Regions from separate parts of the Methylomonas sp. LL1 genome, predicted to be linked through region 2. Evidence: riboswitches for the same ligand, from Rfam matches in the RefSeq annotation. Region 2 holds a riboswitch; each other region holds the start of a gene.
What was found. Region 2 has a riboswitch for cyclic di-GMP ahead of IVG45_RS09340 (hypothetical protein). Riboswitches for the same ligand answer to the same signal wherever they lie in the genome.
Positions count from the first base shown of each region.

Region 1 (3,907 bases), 320 kb from region 2:
TCGCCTCATGGCATTTCACCGGGCGAATGAATTCGCCCCTTGTATGATGAATTTTAACAACCGATAGCCTAGAAGAACCGATTAAGCTGTCATCGTTCATTGGGAGGCCGTTCGCCCCTGAGGACTGGTAAATACCAGAGCCTGTGCTGTAGATTGGCCCCCGCCCTATTCACCCATACCGTGGAGTATCCGAGGCTTAGAGCCTGCATACACAAGGAAGGTAGGTGCATGCGCAGGGTCGGGAACCGGTGAATAGTGTACTTAACCTTTAACTGAATTAAAAAACGATTATGACGAACCTCCCAATCAATGCCATCGCTGAATCTATCCACCGCCTGTTTGCCGGCGTGGATGTCGGAGCCGATGAATTGGTGCTGGTGATCCGCAAGAACGGCAAGTCGTTCGATCCACAAAAATATGCCAATACCCGCTCTGACCGTGCCCGCTTGGTCAACAAGCTGATCAAGCTGCCGGGCATCAAAGTCTGCCTGGAAGCCACCGGCATTTACCATTTCGACCTGGCAATTGCGTTGCATGACGCCGGTATTCCCGTGATGGTCGTCAATCCCAAGGCCTCGCATAACTTCGCCAAGGTGTTGATGAGAAACAGCAAAACCGATGCCGTTGATGCCAATACCCTGGCCGAATACGTCGAGCGCATGGACTTTGTCGCCTGGACCCGGCCATCGAATCAGACCCTGGCTTTGCGCGGGTTTGCCCGCCGCATTGATGCGCTGACCGGTCAGAAAGCTGCCGCGAAAAACCATCTGCATGCACTGAGTGCGACTCAGGAAACTCCAAAGGCGTTGCTGCGCGATGCCAAGCTGGCGATCAGTCAATTGGAAAAACGCATCGATACCTTGGCCGCCGAAGCGATGACCTTGATCAACCAGCACCCGGAACTCAAGCGTGTTTTTGAGTTGCTGACCGGCATCAAAGGCATTGCCCAAACCAGCGCCATTGCTTTGATGGGCGAACTGCTGTTATTGCCACCCAACCTGTCGCATCGCGAATGGGTCAAGTTTGCCGGGCTCGATCCCAAAGCCTTTGAATCCGGCAAAAGCGTACATAAGAAAATGCGGCTGTCCAAGGCGGGTAACCGGCATATTCGCTCGGCATTGTATATGCCGGCCTTGAGCGCCAAACAGCATGATCCCCATGTCAGCGCTTATTTCCAGCACTTGGTCGACAACGGCAAGAAACCTTTACAGGCCGTCTGCGCAGTGATGCGTAAATTACTGCATGCGATCCATGGCATGCTAAAGCACGACCAGCCGTTCGATAACACACGGTTTTATGTCATTCCGACACCCATCATCGCTGAGTGAAAAAGTGATGGAATTTTGTTGACTTGGAACAGAGTATCTACCATATTGCTTCCCAAAATTTCTGGAAGATATTTTTCGTCCGATCATTAGCTGCGTTTATTTGTGCTGACGATCGTAACCCTCTGCCCAAAGGAAAATCCAATTCTCAATCTTCCGTGGCATTTAATGGCGTCTAAGGCGGTTTTTAATGATGCGTCGGTATTATCCGACAATGAGCTTCTTTGATAATCATTTCATGCGGCCTAAATGAGGTGTGTTAGAGCTGAAAATAGGGTATTTCACGTTGCGTGATGAGCCATATCACGTATTTCCGAGTCCTTGCTAACGCTGGTTTTATTTTTAGTCCCTGTATTTCAGGTGTTTGGCAATTGGCATAAGGGTTGCATTAGTCCGAATGCAGTTGTCAGGCAGTGCTTACAAAATTTTTTCCGGCCCATGCTGAATGAATGCCGGCAAATCTCTGGTTCGCCGTGTTCATGATTTTGTACTTGGCTTGTTTGTGGTAAGCAAAAGCACTGTCAAAGGATTGTTGGGGAGCTTCATGCTTCAGCCACCCCCGTCGCGAGGCGGGTTCGGAAAGCCACGGGTCTTGAGCCTAACAAGATGGCCGGGTTGCCCTCTCGGAGACGAGGGGTGCGAGTGCATTCGTTCAGATGAGAATGCAATTTACATAACAATTTAGGAATGGAAAGCAATGATTCAATTTAAAAAACTGGCTATCGCGGGAGCAATTGCCGCTTCAATCATGGGTGCAACTGCTGCTGAAGCGCATGTTTCCTATCATTTGGATGCAGCCGGCGGACAAGCTCCAAACGTCAATGGTTCCGATGCAACCGGCTCTTGGACGGGTGGTGCACCTTCTTATGACGGTAATTTGCCTGTCACCTGGGTGGCCAATATTCACCATGTTGATACTGTTTACGAAATATCGGCGGCTGATGCGATCAACAACAAGGGGGCTGCATCAAATTTTGTTTTGGAATCCATTAACAATAAATGGAAGCCAGCTTCAAGCTGGGGTAATGCGTTGGATTTCGGTCTGATCAATATGGAAGTGGCTGGAAACTTGACCATTACGGTCGAAGCCGATTCCAGTCTGGCTTCCACATTCGCTCCTGGTTTTACCTTGTGGAGTGGTTGGGATGCTACAGCTACCAGCAGCAAGCACGGTTCATGGAACGCAAACCCTTTTGCACCAACCACGCGTGGTAGTAACGAATTGACCTATGTCGGCCACGCGGCAACCACTGTGGACGGTGGTTCAGTAACATATACCTTTAATAACCTGGCCGCTGGTAACTACAGTTTGTGGGTTGGGGGCAATGGCACTGACAATGTGAATGAGTTCTATAAAGCAAGTATGTCGGTAGCTGCGGTTCCCGTCCCTGGCGCGGTCTGGCTGTTCGGTAGCGCCATCGCCGGTTTGGTCGGCTTTGGCCGCCGTAAAGCGGCAGTGACTGCGTAAAATCAAGTCAAGGCGAAGCTTAGGCTTCGCCTTTTTAGTTTCCATCTGTCAAAAGGAACGGACATGAATTCATTGCTTAAAATCCTTACGGCCGCCACACTGGTCAGCGGCACCTATCTGACGCCCGCGCAAGCGGCTAATTCCCTGGAAATCAACGGCAGCCTTTTTCAGCAAATCGGTGGTTCGACTTTCGATGTTTGGAAAATCGTCATGCCGACAGCCGGTAGTTTCAAGGTGAACGTGTTAGCTTACGAAAGCACGGATAACTCAACGACAAATGCTGTCGATCTCAACGGCGATGGTGAATTTACCTATATCGACCCGGATACCCATTTTTGGAAGGATGACGGCAGCGCCAATTCGCTACTAAACGCAGCGAATCATTTGGCCCGTTGTGATGATATTGCCAACAATTGTTCAGCCGTCGACACACCTGGCTTTAAATTGACCGACCTGGGCGCAGCCTTTGGTGCCAGTGACGGCTCGATTCACTACCAGCGCGATCCCGCATACGAGGTAACGCTGGCCGCAGGCAATTACTTGTTTGTGATGGCGGATTATCGTTTGACGGAGACCGAGGCGGCTTCTGGCATCAATACAAGCGATACTATCCGCAATACCATTGTCGGAGGATATGGCGATTATCGAGTCGTGTTTAGCTCTGATAACCTTCAATTTAGCCTATCCGGCAACACCATCGCCGTCTCTCAAGTTCCGGTGCCCGCAGCCGTCTGGTTGTTCGGCACTGCATTGGTCGGGATGGTTGGTGTGGGTCGCCGCAAATTGTTTGCCACGGCTTGATTGTAGGTCGAGGATAGGCGGATGTGCTTGTCGAGGGTGCGGCATACTATTCCGCTAGGCTAAAAAAGGCGCATTTGTAGGAATGCGCCTTTTTTGTTGCGCTGAATTCGGGTTTCCATATTGGGAGCGTTCAAAATCCCATTATCTGGAGTTTTTGGTTTAAATAGGGCATTTCACTTAAAACCCCGATTCATGATTTTGCCGTGTAGTGTCAAACTCTGTAAATCCTGTTTAATAAAGGGTTTTGTCGGTTTCGGAGGACAAAAGCTCGGCCTCAAGTCTTATTAGTACATCGTTAAGTAGGGATGTTGTA
Region 1 covers NZ_CP064653.1:2,322,544-2,326,450, reverse strand. The annotation lists gene IVG45_RS10860 (IS110 family transposase) at 291-1,328, shown strand; cyclic di-GMP riboswitch class I at 1,868-1,948, shown strand; gene IVG45_RS10855 (VPLPA-CTERM sorting domain-containing protein) at 2,023-2,793, shown strand; gene IVG45_RS10850 (VPLPA-CTERM sorting domain-containing protein) at 2,857-3,594, shown strand.
Region 1: another riboswitch for cyclic di-GMP. It lies ahead of IVG45_RS10855 (VPLPA-CTERM sorting domain-containing protein); the one in region 2 lies ahead of IVG45_RS09340 (hypothetical protein).

Region 2 (3,907 bases):
AGGAATGCCGGAACACTATCCCGCCGTGCTGGAAGCGATGACAGTGGTCGGCCGAGCGGCCAGCGGCGAACGTGTGACTGACGATAATCCGACAGACATCAGCCCCCTCGACTTCAGTAATTACCGGGTGGCTGCCATGGCCTCCGCTACTCGAACCGACACGCCGCTCATGCAGATTCCGCAATCGGTCCAGGCCTTCAAACGCTCGTTGATCGAGGATCAACAAAATGTCACGGTCAGTGAAAGCTTATACAACGCCAGTAGTGTAGTGCCTCGCAACATCTGGTTTACGCCCAACGTCGAAGGCACGCTGATACGCGGCTTCAAAACCGAACAACTGTTGGACGGCTTCACCCAGTATTACAACACCGGCGATAGGGAAAGCCTGGTCAATCTGGAAGGCATCGAAGTGCTGAAGGGAGCCAGCGCGGTATTGTACGGCGGAGGGTCCGGCGCACAGGCGGGTGGTGTTATCAATTTGCTGTCCAAACAACCACGGGCCAAGGCCTTCGGCGAGCTTGGCATCAAAATCGGCGGTGACAGTTTTTATCAACCGTTTTTCGATTTTAATCAGCCTTTGGCTGAAAACGCCTTGTTCCGTATCAGCGGCGAATATACGGATTCCGGCAGTACGATCGATGGCATCGAAACCCAGCGCTATAACCTTAATCCGGCATTGACGCTGACCGATAACGACAAGACCCGATTTACCCTGCGGGCCAAGCTGTCCCGCTGGCAACAGCCTGACTATCAGGGGCTACCGGCCACCGGCACCGTGGCCGGCAGCTTTCGTATTCCCCGGCAAACCCTGATTGGGCCGGACAATCTTCCGGATAGCCATTCGGCGACCGACGCGGTTTGGGTTAGCCTGGATCACAGAATTAACGAGCGCTGGAGCGTAACGGTCAAGGCGCGATATTCCTATTCGGAATTTATCGAACACGCGCAAACCCTATTCGGTCGTGATGGGTTTACCGCCGACCGGCCGCTGTTTGCCTCGACCTGGGCCTTGGTGAATGCCGAACTGGCACAGCAACAGGAGGAACGCAGCTTTGCCGGATACGCCGTCGGCAAATTCGATTTCGGGCCCACCGAAAATACCGTTTTGTTCGGTGCCGACCATAGCGAGCTCAATGATCAGGGATACATTGATGGCGATGTGGGGCCGGCTGGATTCGGCGTAGGCATGGTCGATTTGGCCGCGCCGGATTTTTCCAGCGCATATCGTAGGCCGGGGCCGGGAGTGAGCAATCGTTTTGTTGACAACATAACCTACGGTGGATATGCCCAGCTGCAAACCACTTTGTATAAACGTCTGCATCTGCTGTCCAGCATGCGCTTGGGCACCGTCAATATCGATTTCAAAAATACGGTATCCGACAACATTACCGCCACCGATACCAGTAAGTGGTTGCCCCGTTTTGGCGTCGTCGTGGATCTGACCGAGCAAATTTCCTGGTTCTCCGGTTACAGCGAAGGCATGCGCGGCCAGCCGCTGATTAATTTTGTCGATACCCCGGTTCCCGAGTTATCGCGGCAAATCGAAACCGGCTTTAAGTTCGATTTTGCCGGGCAATTCAGCGGGCAGATGGCGATTTACCAAATCGATAGAACCCATGTGGCCGTCACCGATAACACCGATATTCAAGGCCGCTCGGTTGCGGCCGGACAGCAACGCTCGGTCGGTTTCGATGCCGATCTGCTCTGGCAGCCCCTGGACGAACTGAATTTTCTGGCCAGCTATGCCCATACCGAAGCGCGCTTTATCGACGACAAGTCCGGCGTGCCGGCCGGCAACCGTCTGCCGTTGGTACCGGAAAATTCCGCCCGTTTATGGATGCATTACCGATTGCCTATGCCGGAGTTGAAGGGACTTAGCCTGGGATTTGGCGTCAACCTGCGCGCCGGCGCATTTTTATCGAACAACAATCAATTCAAAAGCGAGGCTTACCACGGCTTTGACGCCACCGTTGCCTACGAAACGGCGACATTCAAACTGGCCGCCACCGCGAAAAACCTTACCGGGGTCGACTATTTTTCGGCTTACGACTATTTCGACGGACGGGTTGCGCCCGACAGCGGGCCGGCCGTGTATGTCACGGGAAGCGTGAGGTACTAATGCATTAAATTCAGGATGGAGCGGGAACCACTCACTCAAGGACATAGAGTGATGTCGAATGGATACGACAACCATGCCACATCCGCCGCGAGGCGGAGCCGGAAAGCCACGGGTCTTGGAATAAGACAGCCGGGTTACCTTCAAGGCCAGTGCCTTGGAGATTAACTTTAACCGTAATTAATGAAGGAACAAAAATGACAAGTTTGAAAAAACATACTGTTAAATTGGCAAGCGCCGGCGTCCTGGTATTCGGCTCATTGGCCGGCTTACTGGCACCCGCATCCGCCAGCGCCGCGCTGGTGACCGGTAATGCCACTATTAGCATCGACAACACCGCCTTCAGTACCGCAACGGGTGGCTGGACCGTCAACCATTTTTTTGATGCCAGCTATAACGAGACTGCCATCAATGCCAGTACGGCTGGCGGCACCACTTCAACCACCAATATGCTGTTTCCGGTCAATACGAATATCACCACTACCAGCTACGCCGGCAACCGCACCTTGCAGGCCACAACCATGGACAGCAGCGACACGGCAACGGGACAAATCGGCTTGAGTGGCGCCTTAACCATGACTGGCGCCCTTGGGAATTTGTATCCCTATGATTTCAAGCTGCAAAAATTCAGCGGCGTCTGGAACTTGGTTAGCTATGACAGCGCGTTTAAAAACACCACCTTCCTGCAACTTACCAATGCGATTGAATCCGTCAATGGCAGCGGCCAGTTAAGCCTGTCCGGCGATTTGGTTTTCGGCGGCGGCATGAGTCCGACTACAGCCAGCAGCATTTTTGGTCTGACCTGGAGTTCATTCTTGGGCGTTCAGTCGATCAACCAAAATCTCGTCGTCGGCCATTTGAGCCTGGCACCGGCAGCTGTTCCAGTACCCGCAGCCGTTTGGTTGTTCGGTAGCGGTTTACTAGGCCTGCTGGGCGTAACTCGTGGAAAGGCCAAATTTTCCGCATAACGCATGGATCGACGCTGCCTGTTGCGCTTGATTTAAGCCGTTACAGGTAGCGACAGACATTAACTTATTACTCGGTTTTCAACCTGGGCTCTATCGCTTCTCATGTTCAGCAAGCATAAGCAGGGAAAATCCGGGTAGGCTCAAAAAACGTTTAAACCGAATTCATTATTCATTTAAGGAAGAAACATGAAAATATTTAATGCTATTGTGATGGCCGGCACGTTGGCTTTCACGAACGCGCAGGCGGCCACCGTCTCGGGTGGGTCGCTTATCCTCAACATAGATCGCGATGCCTTGGCCGCCGGCGTTACCATGGATAACACCCCGGCCCCCTCTATTTACGTCGAGGAGTTTTTTGGTGCCTCCGCGGCAAGCAAAACCCAAAGCCAGCTTCTAAACGACAATACGCCCGCCGATTGGTCCGATTACGCAGCCAACGAAATTCCGGCCACCGGTCTGCAATATGCGGTTAACGGGTTAAACATCGACGCCAATCCGGCCGGGCGCGAGAATAGGCCTACAACATTCGAGTTTAATCCTGGCGACTTGTTGGGTAGCGCGACCGGCAATATTGGCTTGGGTGGGGTAATACGATTTCGCGTCGATGTGAATCGGTCCAATAACCGAATTGTAATGGGCGATATGACGCTGGAATATCACCCGGAATTAGAAGCCGCCACGCCAGGCCGTTCCGGCTGGCTACTAGTCAACCATATCGGTTTTGACGCCGACGCCTTTGAATTATTCGATGTTTCGACCAACTTGACCGGCAATAATCTGACGTTGACTGGCAATCTGGGCTATGGCTGGGGGTTTGACCATC
Region 2 covers NZ_CP064653.1:2,003,270-2,007,176, reverse strand. The annotation lists gene IVG45_RS09345 (TonB-dependent siderophore receptor) at 1-2,119, shown strand, start outside; cyclic di-GMP riboswitch class I at 2,185-2,261, shown strand; gene IVG45_RS09340 (hypothetical protein) at 2,314-3,084, shown strand; gene IVG45_RS09335 (VPLPA-CTERM sorting domain-containing protein) at 3,271-3,907, shown strand, end outside.

Region 3 (3,907 bases), 1.1 Mb from region 2:
ACCACCGGATTTCGAATTTTTTCGCGGGCAAGCTCGGCAATATGGTTTCGACGAAGTCGACTATCTGGATGCTATCGCCAAGGTGCCGGTGCTTTCCCGGCAGCGGATCGAAATCATCACCCAAGTGTACGCGCAAATTGCACGGATGTTGGCCTCCAGTGGCCTGGTCCGTTTACGTGAAAAACAGGCGACGGCCGAATTGGCAAAACTCAATAACGAGCTGACTCGGCGAGTTCGGGATAGAACACGGGAACTGTCCGATAAAAATCTGCAATTACAACAAGAAAAACAAGCCTTGGCCGACAGCGAAGCCAGATTGGCCGCATTGTTCGAAAATATGAGTAGCGGCGTGGCGGTCTATAAACCTTGCGAGGATGGCCGGAATTTCATGTTCACCGAGTTTAACCAAGCGGCCGAACGCATCGAGAAAATCAGCCGGCACCAGTTGATCGGCAAAAAATTGGATGAAATCTTTCCCAATATCGATGCGTTTGGTTTGCCCGAGGTACTGAGGCGGGTTGCGAAAACCGGACAAGCCGAAAGCTTTCCGGTCTCGTTTTATCAAGACGGACGGATTCAGGGTTGGCGCGATAACTACATCTATCCGCTGCCTAGCGGCGAGATCGTAGCCATTTACGATGATGTCACCGAACGAAAACAAGCGGAACAGGCATTGCGCGACAGCGAAGCTAATCTGAAGGCTTTTTTTGATTATTCACCGATCGGTATCAACGTTCTGGACCGGAATGGCAAAGTTCTAGCCGTGAATCGGGCGGCCCGAGAAATGTTTGGTGTCGCTCCCGACGATCCGTTGGAGCGCTATTGTTTATTCGACGACCCCGCAGTGCTACCGGAAACTAAAGCCGCGCTACGGCAGGGCTTATCGGCTTCGGAAGAGCGCTTCATCGATTTTCAGCAGATTAAGCGCAACAGGCTCTATGAAACCTACAAATCCTCGGATAGCCGGATTTTTATCCATCTAGCGTTCAGTCCCTGTTTTACCCAAAACCAGGAATTGGCCGGCTACATTGCTTCGATTATCGACATTACCGAGCGTAAGCAGGCAGAGAAAAAGATGCAGCTAACCCAGTTTTCAGTCGATTGCGCCATCGAGTGTATCTATTGGATCACGGCCGATGCCCGTTTCCAATTCGTTAATAATACCGCGTGCCAATTTCTAGGCTATAGCCGTGAACAATTGCTGACGCGTACCGTGATGGATATCGATCCCGGTTTTAGCCGAGAGGCTTGGAGGAACCACTGGCAACAAGTCAAGCAGCGAGGTTCGCTGCAATTTGAATCGGTGCATAGAACCCGTGAAGGCTGTGAAATACCGGTAGAAATTGCCGCTAACTATATCGTTTTCGATGATTGCGAATATCACTGCGCATTCGTGCGGGACATCAGAGAACGCAAGACATTATTGGCCGAACTGGAACACCAGGCCCATTTCGATTACCTGACCGGTATTGCCAATCGTCGCCATTTCATGGAACAGGGCGAAATGGAGCTGGCGCGAGCACAACGATACGGCAATTCGCTTTCGATATTCATGCTGGATATTGATCACTTCAAGAAAATCAACGATAGCTTCGGTCATGCCGTCGGCGATAAAGTTCTGCAAAAAATGGGATGTATCTTTGCGCAGACATTGCGGGAAGTTGATATTCCAGGACGCCTAGGTGGGGAAGAGTTTGCGGTGCTACTGCCCGAAACCAATAGCAGTAAGGCGCTTGAAGTCGCCGAGCGGCTCAGAAACTTTGTCGCCAACACCACAATTCCGTTGGAAGCGGGGGTGTCGTTGCAGTTCACCATTTGTATAGGCGTGGCGACGCTGAGGGAAAAAATTTCCAACATCGACAGCCTGCTCAATTTGGCCGACAAGGCGCTTTATCAGGCCAAGGACAGTGGCCGGAATAAGGTTTGTGGACTGGAAGAATATCAATTATTCCGCTTGTAATGACCTCATCGGTTACGATTGGCCATAATTGGGCTGGCCCTAGAGTCAGTTAATCGTCTAAAAAATCACCCTATTGATTTGCGCTCAAGCCGTCGTGGTTTTTCAACTTATTGGCGGACGGATTCTATGAATTGAGCCAATGCGGATACCGAAGCAAAGATCTTAACCACGTCATCGTGTTCGACGTCGATTTTGACGTCGTATTTCTTCCTGATTGCCAAGCCCAACTCCAGTGCGTCGATCGAATCCAATCCCAGGCCGCTATTAAACAGCGCGGCGTCGGACTTGATATCGTCGACGTTCACCTCTTCCAGTGCCAGAGTGTCGATGATCAGCTGTTTTAATTCGATTTCAGTCTGACTCATAGCATACTCATGGGTGGGAGAAAGTGTCCCGAAATGTTGAATTCAGCAAAAAACGCTGATTGGTTTGAATCGCCGACAGCGGCAACACACGCAAACGATAGGCTGTAAAGCCGGTCGGGTTTGATTGAAGGTGCCGGCAAACGCCGTTCGCGAGCTGTTTCTGGAGTCAAATGTCGTGCCATTGTCGATCTCTGCCCTTGTTCCCTAAATGCAAAACAACAATCATGGAAAGCCATGATTGATAAAAACCGACAATTGTAACGGTTGCCGATGGCCATGACGAGTGTGTTGGGTTATGGCTTTATCACCAAGGCATCGTTTCTAAGGCAGATTTGGGTATTTTTATGCCAAATGACGGCTAGGTCTTTGATAAATGAGGCAAATGACTATATTGGTTAGTCATTTAACGCAGTTTAATTAACGCCGGGGTTGTTTAAGTATATTAGGGAATATTTTATATCATTGAAACCTAGGATTTTACTGGGTTTTGGCATGTAATATGATAATCATTCTTAGTTGGCTAGGTTTCTGGTCCGATCAGGGAATGATGAGTTTATGTTTTAGTTTATTGGATTTCCCCTCGCCAACCAAGCCACACCCGTCGCGAGGCGGGGCCGGAAAGCCACGGTTCTTGAAAATAACAAAAACAAGAAGGCCGGGCCGCCTCCTAAAGTGATGGGGAGGAAGCGGCGTTTGTCTTTTCCCGAGGCAACGCCGAGAACATTACTGTTAACAATAAATAATTATTTGTACAGTAAAGAGGATTAAAAATGAAAAAAATCGCACTATCTCTAATTGCTCTAGCAAGCTTTTTGTTTGCAAGCCAGGCGTTCGCGCACGTTTCTTACTACAATTTGAACGCCAATAACCCTTCAGTAAGAGCTGTAACCAGCAATATCGGTTGGTCTGATGCGGCAGATGGCGATTGGGGTGATAGCCATCACGCTGCTTGGTTTAAATTTACATGGCTATGAACTTACCACAGGTTACCCGATCTGAATTTTAGTGGGATATTCTGGAGAGCGGTCATGCAAGCAAAGATCACGAGTTTTTGGGAGTGGCAACAGCACTTTGCCGATGAAAAAAGTTGTCTTCAAGCCATCATCAACCTCAGGTGGCCTGAAGGGTTTTGCTGTCCACGCTGTGGCCATCAGAAAGGTTGGTTGCTCCAGACACGACATGTCTACGAATGTGCAGTTTGTCATCATCACACATCGGTGACAGCCGGCACCTTGTTTCACAACACCAAATTACCGCTCGTGAAATGGTTTTGGAGTCTTTATTGGGTATCGTCGGACAAGGGTAGTATCTCCGCATTGCGGCTGACCAAACTAATTGGTGTTTCCTGGCTGACGGCGCAACGGCTGTTGAGAAAATTACGCACGGCCATGGGTGATCAGAATAATCTGTACAAACTAAGCGGCATTATCGAATTCGATGATGCCTTTATCGGCGGCAAACGTGCCGGTAAACGCGGGCGAGGCGCCGCCGGTAAAACCACTATTTTAGTGGCTTGCGAACATAATGATGGTAAGCCCGGCTTTGTGGCTATGAAGGTGGTTGAGCAGGTGACGCACGAGAG
Region 3 covers NZ_CP064653.1:858,295-862,201, forward strand. The annotation lists gene IVG45_RS04470 (diguanylate cyclase) at 1-1,960, shown strand, start outside; gene IVG45_RS04475 (phosphopantetheine-binding protein) at 2,068-2,325, opposite strand; cyclic di-GMP riboswitch class I at 2,907-2,993, shown strand; gene IVG45_RS04480 (hypothetical protein) at 3,096-3,299, shown strand; gene IVG45_RS04485 (IS1595 family transposase) at 3,354-3,907, shown strand, end outside.
Region 3: another riboswitch for cyclic di-GMP. It lies ahead of IVG45_RS04480 (hypothetical protein); the one in region 2 lies ahead of IVG45_RS09340 (hypothetical protein).